DNA from 2 places in the Halomonas sp. DP5N14-9 genome. Region 2 is predicted to be linked to the other one. Evidence: predicted binding sites of a transcription regulator. Region 2 holds the regulator's gene; the other holds the start of a gene.

Evidence for each region. The regulator FNR, encoded in region 2, switches genes on or off when oxygen is low (the NO sensors DNR and NnrR bind a similar motif). The targets are predictions, from matches to a motif close to TTGATNTANATCAA.
Region 1: a site for FNR is predicted at 2,701-2,714, ahead of KUW00_RS08955 (nitrate/nitrite transporter). Genes of this name have one in related genera too.

The regions. Positions count from the first base shown of each region.
Region 1 is NZ_JAHVHR010000013.1:51,794-59,233, forward strand. Features, by position in the region: gene KUW00_RS08955 (nitrate/nitrite transporter) at 1-2,483, opposite strand, end outside; gene KUW00_RS08960 (histidine kinase) at 2,733-4,574, shown strand; gene narL (two-component system response regulator NarL) at 4,667-5,311, shown strand; gene KUW00_RS08970 (aromatic amino acid transaminase) at 5,650-6,840, opposite strand; gene KUW00_RS08975 (4a-hydroxytetrahydrobiopterin dehydratase) at 6,842-7,192, opposite strand; gene phhA (phenylalanine 4-monooxygenase) at 7,231-7,440, opposite strand, start outside.
Region 2 is NZ_JAHVHR010000002.1:347,919-355,358, forward strand. Features, by position in the region: gene KUW00_RS03170 (heavy metal translocating P-type ATPase) at 1-1,463, shown strand, start outside; gene ccoS (cbb3-type cytochrome oxidase assembly protein CcoS) at 1,460-1,690, shown strand; gene KUW00_RS03180 (sulfite exporter TauE/SafE family protein) at 1,687-2,373, shown strand; gene fnr (fumarate/nitrate reduction transcriptional regulator Fnr) at 2,528-3,268, shown strand; gene ttcA (tRNA 2-thiocytidine(32) synthetase TtcA) at 3,429-4,388, opposite strand; gene KUW00_RS03195 (hypothetical protein) at 4,781-5,020, opposite strand; gene KUW00_RS03200 (3'-5' exonuclease) at 5,116-5,808, opposite strand; gene KUW00_RS03205 (DUF294 nucleotidyltransferase-like domain-containing protein) at 5,805-7,440, opposite strand, start outside.

The DNA of each region.
Region 1 (7,440 bases), on a different contig from region 2:
GTGAAGCCGATGGTGGCAGCGGATTCGCGCTCGGCGTGGACCAGCTGCTCGGCGGCGGTCAGGTTCGGCATCAGCCGCGGCACTTCCTTGCGGAAGATCGACGGGATCATCTGGAAGGTGCTGGCATTGCCGACGCCGGTGGCGAAGAACAGCAGCATGAAGGAGGCGAAGAAGCCGTAGAAGGCGATCGACATGTCCTTGTTCATCAGGAAGAACAACACGCCGATCACGCCGCCGATCATGGTCAGGAAGGTCCAGAAGGTGACCCGGGCACCACCGAAGCGGTCGGCCAGTCCACCGGTCCAGGCACGGCTCAGGGCGCCGACGAACGGGCCGAGGAAGGCGTACTGGAGGGCATCGATGGCCGGGAACTGGGTCTTGGTCAACAGCGGGAAGCCGGCGGAGAAGCCGATGAAGCTGCCAAAGGTGCCGGTATAGAGGATGCACATCAGCCAGTTGTGCTTGCGCTTGAAGATGACCGACTGCTCCTTGAAGGAGGACTTGGCGCTGGCGATGTCGTTCATGCCGAACCAGGCGGCAACGGTGGCGATGGCGATGAACGGCACCCACACGAAGCCGGCGTTCTGCAGCCACAGAAGATCAGTGTCGGACATCGGCTGGCCACTGCCGGTGAACATCACGAAGCTGCCGGTGGAGATGACCACGGGCACCAGGAACTGCATCACCGACACGCCGAGGTTGCCGAGGCCGGCGTTCATGGCCAGGGCCTTGCCCTTCTCACGCTTGGGATAGAAGAAGGCGATGTTGGCCATGGAGGACGCAAAGTTGCCGCCACCGAAACCACACAGCAGGGCGATGATCGCCATCACCAGGTAGGGCGTTTCGGGATTCTGGACGGCGAAGCCGATCCACAGAGCAGGCAGCAGCAGCGAGGCGGTGGAAATCGCGGTGAAGCGACGGCCGCCGAAGATCGGCACGGTAAAGCTGTAGAAGATCCGCAGAGTGGCACCGGAAAGACCCGGCAGGGCCGCCAGCCAGAACAGCTGGTTCGGGGTGTACTCGAAGCCTACCTGGGGCAGCTTGGCCACGACCATGGACCACACCATCCAGATGCAGAAGGCCAGCAGCAGACAGGGGATGGAGATCCACAGGTTACGCGTGGCGATCTTGCGACCGGTGGACTGCCAGAAGGACTCGTCCTCGGGGCGCCAGTCCTCGAGCACGAAACGGCTCGGGGTGGACAGCTCGGGCAGGTCGGTGGACTCGCAGCGATCGCGGGCCTCGATACGCTCGGCCTTGCGGATGGCGAAGTGCATCCACATGAGCGCGGCGGCAACCACGACGAACATCAGCATGAAGCAGCTCTGCCAGATGCCGATGACATCGTTGAGCATGCCGAAGGTCAGCGGCAGGAAGAAGCCGCCGAGGCCACCGACCATGCCGACGGCGCCACCGACCAGGCCGACGCTCTTGGGATAGTAGACCGGGATGTGCTTGTACACGGCGGCCTTGCCCAGCGACATGAAGAAGCCCAGCACCATGGTCAACAGGATGAAGCCGACCAGCGGCATGGCGAAGGTGAACTCGACCGGACCACGGACGCCATCGACGACGTACTGGGTGGGCGGATAGCTCAGCAGGAAGGTGCAGATGACCGAGGCCAGGAAGGTCCAGTACATCACGCGACGGGCGCCGTAGCGGTCGGACATCCAGCCGCCGAGGATACGGAACAGCGAGGCCGGGATGGTGTATAGCGCCGCCACGATACCCGCCGCGGAGAGGCTCAGACCGTAGACCTCGATCAGGTAGTGGGGCAGCCAAAGGGCGAGGGCGACGAAGCCACCGAAGACGAAGAAGTAGTAGAGCGAGAAGCGCCACACGCGCAGGTCGGCCAGGGGCGCGAACTGCTCGGACAACGGCAGACGTACGGCATTGCGCGACTGATTCTGGGGGTCTTCCTTGGCCAGCAGGATAAAGGCCACGCCCATGATCGCCATGATGGTGGCGTAGACCAGGGCGGTGCTTTTCCAGCCCATGGCCATCAGCAGAAAGGGCGCGCCGAAGTTGGTGACGGCGGCACCGACGTTACCGGCCCCGAAGATGCCCAGCGCCGTACCCTGGCGTTCCTTCTCGAACCAGGCCGAGGTGTAGGCCACGCCGACGATGAAGGAGCCACCGGCAAGGCCGATACCCAGTGCGCCGACCAACAGCATCACGTAGCTGTTGGCGAAGGTCAGCAGGTAGACACAGGTAGCGGTGACCAGCATGAGCAGGCCGAAGACCCAGCGGCCCCCGAAGCGGTCAGTCAGTACACCGAGAAAGAGTCGGCTGATCGAACCCGTCAGCACGGGAGTGGCCATCAGCAGGCCAAGTTGGGTGTCGGAGAGCGCGAAGTCCTCCTTGATCTGGATACCGAGAATCGAGAACAGGGTCCAGACGGCGAAGCAGAGAGTGAAGGCGAGTGTGGATAGGCCTAGCGCTCTGTTCTGCTGACGCCGGGGTACGGTGTCATGTTGGAGCATGTGCTTTCCTCTTTAGGGGTGCCGGTTCGGCCCCTAAACCTTGCTACAATTTATCTGTATGGCACTTGATTGTGGTCAAGAGAATTGCGTGCTATATCCAGCGCATTTGCTTAATTACCTCCATGGAGGTATCCGGGTGTTTTTGAGGTGATCGTCACGTATTATCTGCCCTCTCAGATGGATGCGACATTCCGGAAACTTCTAGATGATGAAACCCTTGATCTGGGTCAAAAAGGGAAGGTGTGGTAGATGAACGGCGCCTTTTACCTGCGCCGATCACTGATGCTGCGCATGCTGGTCGCCATGGCGGCGATATCCTGTCTGGCCCTGGTCAGCCTGCTGGGCTCCATCGTCATCGCAAAGAGCGCGGGAGGTTACGCCGACGCCATCAACCAGGCGGGCTCGCTGCGAATGCAGGCCTATCGACTGCTGGCGACGTCGGAGTTGCTGCCGGCGGATCACCCCAGGCGACGCTGGCAGCACGAACAGATGGAGGCCACGCTGGCTGCCGGGGCGATCATCGCGCTGATTCCGGTGGACGCCGATGATCCGCTCAGAGAGGCCTACGACAGGGTGGTGGAGTGCTGGCACGAAACCCTGCGTCCCAACACGGTGGATTTCGAAGGTGGTGACGTCTTTCGGCTGGATGATAAGGTCGCCGAGTTCGTCGACAAGGTCGATATTTTGGTGGGAAGGCTTCAAGAATATGCCGAGTCAAAGGTCGTATTTCTTGAGGTTTTTCAGGGGGTATCACTCGCCGTTCTCGTGATATTTATGGTGATGGTTGTCTATCGAATAGTCTGCGGTGTCATGCCGCCATTTCGTGACCTTATTCGCGTTGTAAATGGCGTGATGGTCGGTGACTTTTCGGGGAGAACCATCTACCGAGGTAACGACGAGTTAGGCTTGTTATCCAGAACAATCAACAAGATGAATGCCAGCCTGTCGGAAATGTACGGTCAGCTGGAAAAGCGTGTCGCGGCGAAGACCCATGAACTGAAGCGCAGCAATGATGCGTTGCGTATGCTTTATCTGACCGCGCGGCGTCTCAATGGGGTCACTCCGCTGACCCGGGAAGAGCTCGAGGAAGTGCTGCGCCAGCTTGAGGCGGTGACCGACGAAGGCCCCTTCGAGCTGCGCCTGTCCATGGGAGGCAATGGCAAGGATATTGTCAGACTCAGCTCTCGCCCCGGCGCGGAAAGCGCTTTCGTTCAGGCACCATCGCGCGGGCGTGAAATATCAGACAAGGCGGCTGCCGGGCTGTATGCCAACGGCAATGAATACGCGGTCAGGGTGCGCGAAGCGGGTCGGGATTTTGGCGAGTTGCGTGTCCATCAGCCTCCCGGCCATATGCTTGCCCAGTGGAAGATCGAGCTGGTGGAGACGGTGGCCGGGCTGATTGCCGCGGCCTTGTCGCTGTCCGAGAAAGCCGACGAACAGCGTCGTCTGGCGCTGATGGATGAGCGCGCGGTGATTGCGCGAGAGCTTCACGACTCGCTGGCGCAGTCGCTGTCCTACCTGAAGATCCAGGTCACCCGTCTACAGATGCAGCTCGATCAGCAACGCCACGAGCAGGTGGCGCAGGTGGTCGCGGAACTCCGGCACGGTCTCAATTCGTCCTACCGCCAGCTCAGGGAGCTGCTCAACACCTTTCGTCTGCGCATCCATGAGTCGGGTCTGGAAGCGGCGTTGGAGGAAACGGTGCTGGAGTACTCCAAGCGGGGTGACTTCGAGCTGACCCTGAAAGGCCAGTGGAGCGGGCTGTCGCTGACCCCCAACGAGGAAATTCATGTGCTGCAGATCGTGCGCGAGTCGCTGTCCAACGTGGCCCGCCATGCACGTGCTCGGCACTGCACCATCAGCCTCGCCGTCGACGACACGGGGCACTATCAACTTTCGGTCACGGACGACGGTGTAGGCATCGGACCGCAATCCGATCCATCCATGTCCCACGGGATGGCGATCATGGAGGAGCGGGCACGAAGCCTGAGTGGAAAGCTCACGGTCAGGGGCATCAAGCCCTGCGGCACCGTGGTGACCGTCCGCTTTCTGCCGCGTCTGTTGGCGCAGTTACCTGTGGCGTCCGAGTGATGGGCTTTCACGGGCGCGAGGTCGCGACGACGTGGCCTGCTGAACGTGTTGCCCGGCAGCGGGTCGGGTGAAACCACTCTGGAGATAGCACTATGAGCATGCTTCGATTGATGATCGTGGACGATCACCCCCTGTTCCGGCGTGGGGTGCGTCAACTGGTGGACATGGATCCTGGTCTGGTGGTGGTCGGTGAAGCCTCGGATGGCGCCGAGGCGGTGCGCAAGGCCGTCGATCTGCAACCCAACCTGATCCTGCTCGACCTCAACATGCAGCCCATCGACGGCATCGAGGTGCTCCGGCGGATGCGTGACGCCCGGGTCAAGAGCCGCATCGTGATCCTGACCGTGTCCGACTCCGACGACGACGTGGTGCGCGCGCTCAAGGAAGGCGCCGATGGCTATCTGCTCAAGGACATGGACCCCGAGGAGGTGCTGCGGCTGATTCGCGAGGCTGCCCAGGGTCAGGTGGTGCTGGGGCCACAGATGGCGTCGCTGCTGGCCAGCGTGGTCAAGGGCGAGCTGCCGGCAGGGGGCGACGACGGCATGTCGTGCCTGACCGCTCGGGAGCGGGACATCCTGCGGACCCTGGCTCGCGGCCTGTCCAACAAGATGATCGCCCGTGAGCTGGACATCGCCGAGGGCACCGTCAAGGTCCACGTCAAGCATCTGTTCAAGAAGCTGGATCTTCGCTCACGGGTGGAAGCAGCGGTGTGGGCCACCAAGCATGGCCTGGGCTAGGGCTTGTCTGAAAAGTGCCTGCGCTCGGTAATACGGCGTTAAAAATCGTCTGGTGCGCCAGCCCGGTCAAAATGCTCATTTACACCCCGTAAACTGCGCTTTCTCACCGATTTTTGCCTTGTCTAACCTTCGCTCGTCGACTTTTCGGACTGCGCCTAGGGCTTTTGCGAAACCTGCCTACGCTCGTCGACTTTTCGGACAGAGCCGATGGCTTGCAGAAACAGGCTTGCAGGAATGGTGGTTGCGCTCGGTGGCGCCGGGAAGTTCGTCCGGATACGACAACGCCCGGGACAGGCCCGGGCGTCGTTTGCTGGCTGGCACAGCCCGCTGGCAGGGCGTCAGTCGTTGACGGCGGCCACCGCCTTGGCCAGGTACGGCAGGTTCTCCTGGGAGAAGCCGGCGACGTTGGCGCGGCCCGAGCGCACCATGTAGATGCCGTACTCGTCGCGCAGGCGGTCCACCTGTTCCGGCGTCAGGCCGGTGTAGGAGAACATGCCACGCTGCTCGGCGATGTGGGCGTACTTCTGGTCCAGCCCGTAGGGCTTCAAGGCCTCGACGAAGTCACGACGCAGGGTGTTGATGCGATCGCGCATTTCGGTGAGTTCCTCGCGCCACACCGCGGCGAGTTCCGCCGAGTTGAGGATCTCCGCCACGATGCTGCCGCCGTGGGCCGGCGGGTTGGAGTAGTTCTCACGGGCGACGATGGCGATCTGCGAGCGGACGTTCTCCATCTCCTCGCTGTTCTTCGCCACCACGATCAGGGCGCCGGTACGCTCGTTGTAGATGCCGAAGTTCTTCGAGCAGGAGCTGGTGATCAGCACGTTGTCGAGATTCTCGGCCAGCAGGCGAACGGCGTAGGCGTCCTCGTCCAGGCCCTCGGCGAAGCCCTGGTAGGCGAAGTCGACCAGCGGCAGCAGGTCGCGCTGCTGGATCACTTCAAGCACCTGTTGCCACTGCTGGTGGTTCAGGTCGAAGCCGGTGGGGTTGTGGCAGCAGGCGTGCAGCACCACCACGTCGCCCAGGGGGATCTGCTTGAGGGCTTCCAGCATGCCGTCGAAGTCGAGACGGTTGTCGGCGTCGACGTAGGGATACTTGTGCAGTTCGATGCCGGCGGCGGTGAAGATGCCGTGGTGGTTCGGCCAGGTCGGGTCGCTGACCCAGATGCCCTTGCCAGGCAGTTGGGTCGCGACGAAGTCCGCCGCCAGGCGCAGGGCGCCGGTACCACCGGGGGACTGGGTAACGCTGGCGCGGCCGGCCTCGAGCACGGGGGAGTCCTGGCCCAGCACCATCGGCAGCACCACGGCACCGTACTGGGCGGCGCCGTGTGAGCCGATGTAGGTCTTGGTGGTCTCGTTGTTGAGCAGCAGGGCTTCGGCCTCCTTGACCGCACGCATCACCGGAGTGTTGCCCTTTGCATCGCGGTAGACGCCGACGCCAAGATCGACCTTCTGGGGATTGGTGTCCTTCTTGAAGGCCTCGATGAGCCCGAGGATGGCATCCCCGGGAACCCGCTCAATCTTCTCGAACATTTTAGCTTGCTACCTCGTCGGTTCTGGCCGCTAGGATGAAATCGTTCTTGTGCAGGCCCTTCATCTCGTGGGACCACCAGGTCACGGTGACCTTGCCCCACTCGGTCAACAGGGCCGGGTGATGGCCGGCTTCCTCGGCGATCTCGCCGACGCTGTTGGTAAAGGCAAGGGCCTGCCGAAAGTTGCGGAACTTGTAGCTCCGCTCCAGTTGCATGATGCCATCGCGCTCGACGATCCGCCACTCGGGGATCTGCGCGTGCCACTGTTCGATCTCGTCCTCGGTGGCGTGGGGGGCGTCCCAGCTGCAGGCTTCGCAGGACTGCTCGGTGAGGGTCTGGGTGGTGTCGTTCATGCTGTCTCCTGGTGGTGTCGGTGAGGGAGTGTGGATGTTCAGGCGTGTTCGCTGCGTCGGTCGTTGTCGGCACCGTCGTGGGCGGATGGGCCGGTCTCGCCGTTCTCGCCGGGCGTTGGCTTGGGCTTGGCCGTTGAATTGGGCTTGGGCGGAAAGCGCGGTTCGAATAACCCCAGCGCCTTGGCTTCCTCGACCAGTGCCATCAGGTCGCGCCGGGACAGTTCCTGAAGCCTGTCGAGGCTGTCCAG
Region 2 (7,440 bases):
CCGGCGCCCAGATCCCCGCGGACGGCAACCTGACCTCGGGCCTGGCCCAGATCGACGAGTCGCTGCTGACCGGCGAATCGCTGCCCTGCCTGCGTCGCCAGGGAGATACCGTGCACGCAGGTACCCTGTGCATGGACAGCCCGATCGAAGTGATGGTCACCCGCGTCGGCGACGACACCCGCGCCGCCGGCATTCTCGATCTCACCGACCGTGCCTTCGCCCATCGTCCACGTATCGCCCGCCTGGCCGAGCAGGTGGCCCATCGCTTCGTGTTGAACCTGCTGGTCATCACCGCCCTGGTGGCGCTGGTCTGGAGCCTGATCGACCCTAGCCGCAGCCTGTGGATCACCCTGTCGGTACTGGTGGTGACCTGCCCCTGCGCCCTGGCGCTGGCGACCCCCACCGCCCTGACCGTGGCCCACGGTCGGCTGAGACGTGCCGGGGTACTGGTGACCCGAGCCGATGCGCTGGAGACCCTGGCCTGTCTCGATCGCGTCGTCTTCGACAAGACCGGCACCCTGACCCGGGGTCGCATGCAACTCGCCGAACACCGGCCGCTGAGCGACGACGAAGGAAGCGCCAACAATGGCGAGATGGACCCTGCCGCCAAGCGCCGGCATCTGGCCCTGGCGGCGGCACTGGAGACCGGCTCGGAGCACCCCATCGCCCGTGCCTTCGCTGCCTGGCGCGACGCCAGCTGCCAGGCCAGCGAACTGCGCAATCACCCGGGTCAGGGCGTGGAAGGCGTGATCGACGGCCGGCGCTGGCGACTGGGCCAGCCGGGTTTTGCCTGCCTGGGCCAACCCGTTACTGAGCTCCCTGGCGCAGGGCTTTGGCTGCTGCTGGCCTGCGAAGGCAAGCCCCAGGCCTGGTTCAAGCTCGACGATCAGCCCCGTGACGACGCCGCCGAGACCCTCGCCGCCCTCGCCCAGCGGGGGCTTGCCATCGAGATCCTGTCGGGCGACCGCGCAGTCAACGTCGGCCAGCTTGCCCGCACGCTGGGCGTCGATCAGTGGCGTGGCGAGGCCACCCCCGAGGACAAGCTCGGGCACTTGAAGGCGCGACAGGCACAGGGTGAAAAGGTGGCCATGGTCGGTGATGGCATCAATGACGTGCCGGTACTGGCCGGCGCCGACCTTGCCATCGCCATGGCCGGGGCCAGCGACCTCACCCGCACCCGCGCCGATCTGGTATTGCTGGGCGAACCGCTCACGGGTATCGTCGAAGCCATCGAGGTGGCCGGTCAGACCCGTCGCATCATTCGCCAGAATCTGTCCTGGTCGGTGCTCTACAATGTCGTGGCGCTGCCCGCAGCGGCGCTGGGCTTCGTGCCCCCATGGCTTGCCGCCATCGGCATGTCACTCAGCTCGTTGCTGGTCATCGGCAATGCCCTGCGTCTGCGACGTGGACGCACCAGGCGGACCGCGACGCCTTCACCCGTCACCGCAAGCCCCGGCCCATGAGCATCCTTTACCTGTTGATACCCTTGTCGTTGATCCTGCTGGGCCTGGCGGTCTGGGCCTTCTTCTGGGCGGTGCGCAACGACCAGTTCGAGGACCTCGAAGGCCCCGCCTATCGCATCCTGTTCGAGGATGAGGACGACACTCGCGGTGCCGATGACGGCGCTTCCTCTTCCGAAACGCCTGCGCAGACATCCGATCGTGGTCCATCGTCCAGAGGGCCTGAGTGAACCCTACCGGCCTGGAACTGCCTCCCATGATGGCGGCCTTCGTGTTTGGCCTGCTCGGCGGTGCACACTGTATTGGCATGTGCGGCGGTATCATGAGCGCCCTGACCTTTGCCATCCCACCCAGCATGCGTCAACCTTGGCGGGTGAGCACACTTGTGCTCGGCTACAATGTAGGTCGTATCACCAGCTACTGTGTGGCGGGCGCTCTAGTTGCCGCCCTGGGTTCGGTGATCGGCCTTTCGCCGACCCTGCGTGGCCTGATGCAGATCGTCGCCAGCCTGATGTTGATCCTGATGGCGCTTTACATTGCCGATCTATGGAAAGGCCTGCGTCACGTCGAGGCACTGGGACGTCACCTCTGGAGGTACCTGGAACCCGCAGGCAGACGCCTGTTGCCGGTGGTGCGTCTGCCCCAGGCGGTGGCGCTGGGCGCCATCTGGGGCTGGCTGCCCTGTGGCCTGGTGTACTCGATGCTGGCCTGGAGCCTGGCACGGGCCGAGCCCCTCGAGGGCGCACTGCTGATGGCGAGCTTCGGTCTTGGTACGCTTCCGGCGCTTGTGGTGACGGGCCTCGCCGCCAGACAAATGCAGGCCCTGCTGGCGCATCGGGCAACACGCCTTGTCGCCGCTGGCATGATCATCGCCTTTGCCGTCTGGCAACTTTGGACTGGGCTGCATCAATGACGCATCCTACCTCTAAGTTATTAATCCTAAAGAGGTAGACGCCACTTTTAGCTGATCTGAGGGTGTAGAATAGTGCCATCAACGTGCTGTACGGGCGACGTCTGTTCTCCCCATGGCCCAGTCAATATCGATCCCAGATCCACAGGAGCTGCGAATGAGTCCTACGGCCCAAGATCGGCGGCGTCCCATGCTGCATGAGACTCGCTGTGAGTCCTGCAGCCTGAGTTCCTTGTGCCTTCCGCTGTCGCTGGAGACCGCCGACCTCGAGCGCTTCGATTCCATCATCCGTCGTCACCCGCCGATCAAGAAAGGCACACGATTGGTCGAGCAGGGAGATCGCTTCACCAGCGTCTTCGCGGTCCGATCGGGGAGTCTCAAGCAGATCACCACCGAAGGCAGCGGCGAAGCTCAGTTGACCAACTTCTTCCTGCCCAGTGAACTGGTTGGTCTGGATGGCATCGACGACGGCCGCTATCCCGGCAGCGTGGTGGCGCTGGAGACCACAACGGTGTGCGAGATTCCCTTCGACCGCCTCGATGCGCTGACCCAGACCCTACCGGAGCTGCGTGCCCAGCTGTTTCGCACCCTGAGCAAGGAGCTGCGAGAGGACCGCCGGATGATGCAGCTGCTGTCACGCAAGACCGCCGATCAGCGCCTGGCCTGCTTCTTCCTCGGCCTGTCGGACCGCTTCCGCCGCCGCGGCTATTCACCGTTCAGCTTCCGCCTGTCCATGTCCCGCGCCGACATCGGCAATCACCTGGGGCTGGCGGTGGAAACGGTCAGCCGTATCCTCGGGCGTTTCCAGCAGCAGGATCTGGTGGCGGTATCGGGACGTGAGGTCAATATCCTCGACCTGACCGCGCTGTCGACCCTGGCCGACACCGAAGTTACCTGAGCGGGCCTGGCGGCAGTGTGCCGGGCTTGGCCAGCAGCGCCCGGTACCCAGGATCTGGAAAGCAAAGCGTAGTAGATGGCGTGTGACAAGAAAGAGGCCGCATCCGGAGATGCGGCCTCTTTTGCTGTCATGGCGTCATGCACATTCGCTGTTGGCGAGATCAGCCGGCATCCACCACGTCGATGCGCCGGGCCTGGCGTTCGGCCTGTACGGCCTCCAGCCCCTCGAAGTCGAACAGTTGCCGATCCGCCAGCTGCGACGGCGCTACATTGGTCACCGCCTTGAACATGCTCTCGAGGCGCCCGGGATGCTTGACCTCCCACTCGGCCAGCATCTCCTTGACCACCTGGCGCTGCAGGTTGGGCTGGGAACCACACAGGTTGCACGGGATGATCGGGAACTCCATCGCCTCGCTGTAGGCCTGAATATCGGCCTCGCGGCAGTACGCCAGCGGGCGGATGACGATGTTCTTGCCGTCGTCGGAGAGCAGCTTGGGCGGCATCGCCTTGAGGCTGCCACCGAAGAACATGTTCAGAAACAGCGTCTCGAGAATGTCCTCGCGGTGGTGGCCCAGGGCGATCTTGGTCGCCCCGATCTCCTCGGCGAAGCCATAGAGAGAGCCGCGCCGCAGGCGTGAGCAGAGCGCGCAGGTGGTCTTGCCCTCCGGCGTCTTCTCCTTCACCACCGAATAGGTGTCGCGCTCGAGGATGTGGTAGTCCACGCCGATGCTGTCCAGATAGTTCGGCAGCACATGCTCCGGAAAGCCCGGCTGCTTCTGATCCAGATTCACCGCCACCAGCGAGAAGTTGACCGGCGCGTTGCGCTGAAGGCTGCGCAGGATCTCGAGCATGGTGTAGCTGTCCTTGCCACCAGACAGACACACCATGATCTTGTCGCCTTCCTGGATCATGCCGTAGTCGATGATGGCGTTGCCGGCCTGGCGGCGCAGGCGCTTCTGCAGCTTGTTGAACTCACGCCGTGCCTTGGCCTGAACGTGAGCTTCCGTCTGGTCGCCATCCGCAGCAGGGTCGGCCGGGCTGTCGCCGGCATCGATCGAGAGATGGTCATCCTCGGGGGTACGGGGATCGAACAGGGTGGCGGAGGCGGACTGTGGCGACATGGGAGCGGGACATCACGGCTGAAAATGAAAGAGGCGCCAGTCTACCATCCGGACGCTTTAGTGGCGAAGAGGTCAGCGACCGCTTACCCCGGCGAGGACAATAAGGGGGGGGGGCTTTTCGTCGGCGGCACATCGGAAACCGCCAGGGACGACACCGCCGTAGTGGCGCCCTTGCGCGTCGTGGCCTGGTCTGGTCTGGTCTGGTCTGGTCCGGCAAGTCGAAGAACGCAAGTGCCTGTCAGCCAGGCCCTAGGCGCTGTCCGAAAAGTCGACGAGCGAAGGTTAGACAAGGCAAAAATCGGTGAGAAAGCGCAGTTTACGGGGTGTAAATGAGCATGTTGATCCGATTTTTAACGCCGTATTACCGAGCGCGGGCACTTTTCAGACAAGCCCTAGACGACGTTCAGCGCCAGCAGATAGCGCACCACCACGCCCAGCAACAGCAGCAGGATGCCGGCACGTTGCCAGCCAAACTCGCGCACGGTCAGGGTCAGTCGCTTCTCCCAGAACTTGACCATGCCCCACAGGTCCCGGGTACGGCGATAGTACTGGAGGTAGGCCACCAGCACCGAGACCAGGCCCAGCGCCAGCAGCGTGGGCTCGAGAAGGGTCAACATGGCGTGCAGACTCATGACAGGATCTCCTTGCAGGTGAATGGTTGCCGGTGCGGGTGGCACCGGGTCAGCGCGGATGACGGCAACGGGTCAGCGCGGATGACGGCAACGGGTCAGCGCGATGGCGCCGTGAGTGCCCCGCTTTCCAGGCGCAGATGCATCAGCGCCGTGGTGACGGCGTCGCCCAGGGCCGTATGGCGTCCCATGATCGGGACTCCAAGTCGCTCTGCCAATTGTTCAAAGGTCGGCTGCACCTCGATTTCCGGGTGACTTCGGCGCAGCCGCTTGCGGTACTGCTGGGCCACGTCGATGGTGGCGTTGGGCAGCGAGAAGCCAAACTCCGCCTTCAGGTAGCGATCCAGCATGGCCAGGTCGAAGTCGATACACCAGCCGACCAATGGGCGATTGCCGATAAATTCCAGCAGCGTCGTCAAGGCCTCGCGCACCTCGAGGCCGCCTTCCAGGTCGACCCCACGCAGGCGATGGATACAGATGGAGTCACCACTCAGACTGGCAGGACGCGCGAGCCGCAGGTCCAGCGACTCGCTGGTCAAGACGCGATCGTCACGAATGCGCACCGCAGCGATGGACACCAGCTCCGCATGACGGGTATCCAGGCCGGTGGTTTCGCAGTCCAGGGACACCAGCTCGTCGCCGGTATAGGGATTGAACAGCCAGGCGAAATCGCCATCGGCCTGCCGACGCCTGTCGGCCACACGCCTGATCGCTCTCAGCATCGGGTACTCTCCCAAGCGAAACCATTGACGCCAAGGCAGCTTGCCCTGGGGGGCTGCCTCGACACTCATGCATACTCCAGGTGATAGCGGTGGGACAGGCTGGCCTTGAACTCCTTGACCAGGTGCAGCGCCTCGCGCAGCAAGTCCCGCTCCAGCGAATTGAGCGACTGCACCACCACCCTGTCCGGGGCGTCCGTGGCCCGGGCATCGTCGCGCCGGTAGGCCAGCTGCGCCCGAAGCCGAAGCTCACAGAACAGCGACAACGCCTCGCCGAGATCCTCCGCCACCACTCGCTCGATGCGCCCGAGTGACGCCAGCGCCGCCAGCCGGTCGTGGGTCGAGGTCTCGCGCAGCCCGCACTCCAGCGCCATGGTGCGAACACCGTGGACGATGGGAAAGATGCCACCCTTCTTGATGTCGACGCCGTGCTCGGGCTTCTTCAGCGTTCCAAACAGGGTCAAGGGCGTCGAGAACCGCAACACTCCCCTCGCCAGATGGGTCAGCAACAGTTCATTGCCCCGTGTTTCTTCGATCAGCACGTCGTGGAGTCGGTCCACCAGGGCAAAGTCACCGGCCACCCCCGAGGCGTCGGCAAGCACCGCCAGACGCATCAGGCTTTCTCCGTCGGGTTCGCTGACCCAGCGACGGATGCGCGCGCGCCATTGCGCAAGGGTGCCGACCCACTGGGGGTTGGAGACCATGATGTTGCCCGGGCAGCGCGGATAGCCCAGATCGTCGAGCACGCTGGTGAACCGCGCGGTATCTGCGCTGAGCTCGTCCCACTGCTGGTCATCGGCCAGGATCAGCGCATTGTCCTGGTCGGTCTTCAGGATCTGCTCGCCGCGCCCTTCGCTGCCGAGCACCAGCAGACAGGCGCGCTCGCGCTGAGGGGCCGGCATCGAGAAGTGCCAGGCCTTGCTGATGATGCGCCCATTGAGCGCCGACAGCATGCCCATGGCGAAGCGCATGCGTACCCCTTGGGCCATCAGCGCCTCGACCAGCTCCGGCGCACGCTGACTTGCTTCGCTGAGCGAGGCCAGGGTCGTCGCCTGCTCGACCTGCAGGCTGACCACGTAGCTGCGGCTGGAAAAGAAGCTGAGCACATCGGTCAGCTCCACGACACCGATCAGCCGCTGGCCCTGAAGCACCACCACCCTGGCCACCTTGTGGCGGGTCATCTCGATCAGTGCCTCGAACAGGTACTGGCTTTCATCCACCGTCACCAGCGACAGATGAGCGATACCACCGACCTCGGCATCACCGTCGCACCCCTCCAGCACCAGGGCCTCGAGCAGGTCGGTCTTGGTCAGCATGCCAGGACCGTCGGGCGTCTCGACCAGCAGGCTGTCGGCGCCCTTGTCCTTGAGGGTCAGCACGGCGTCGCGAATGCATGTCGTCGAGCCGACCTTGAGCGGCTCACGCATGCACTCGTTCACCCGGGCGAGCATGAATCCGGCCAGGGTGACGCCGCCCTCGGCGCGACGTTCGGCCAGCAAGCGCGTCTTGCTGATCAGGCGCTGGTGAAAGTAGTCCGAGAAGGCGGCGTTGTTCTCGCACAGCGACAGAAACAAGGTGTGCGGCATCAGGTAACACAGGCTTTCTTCTTCGGCGACGAAGCGGTAACGGCTCTGGCCGTTGATCACGCTGATGGCACCGAACAGATCGCCCCCGGTGTAGTGGCCGATGCGCCCCCCGGCGGGG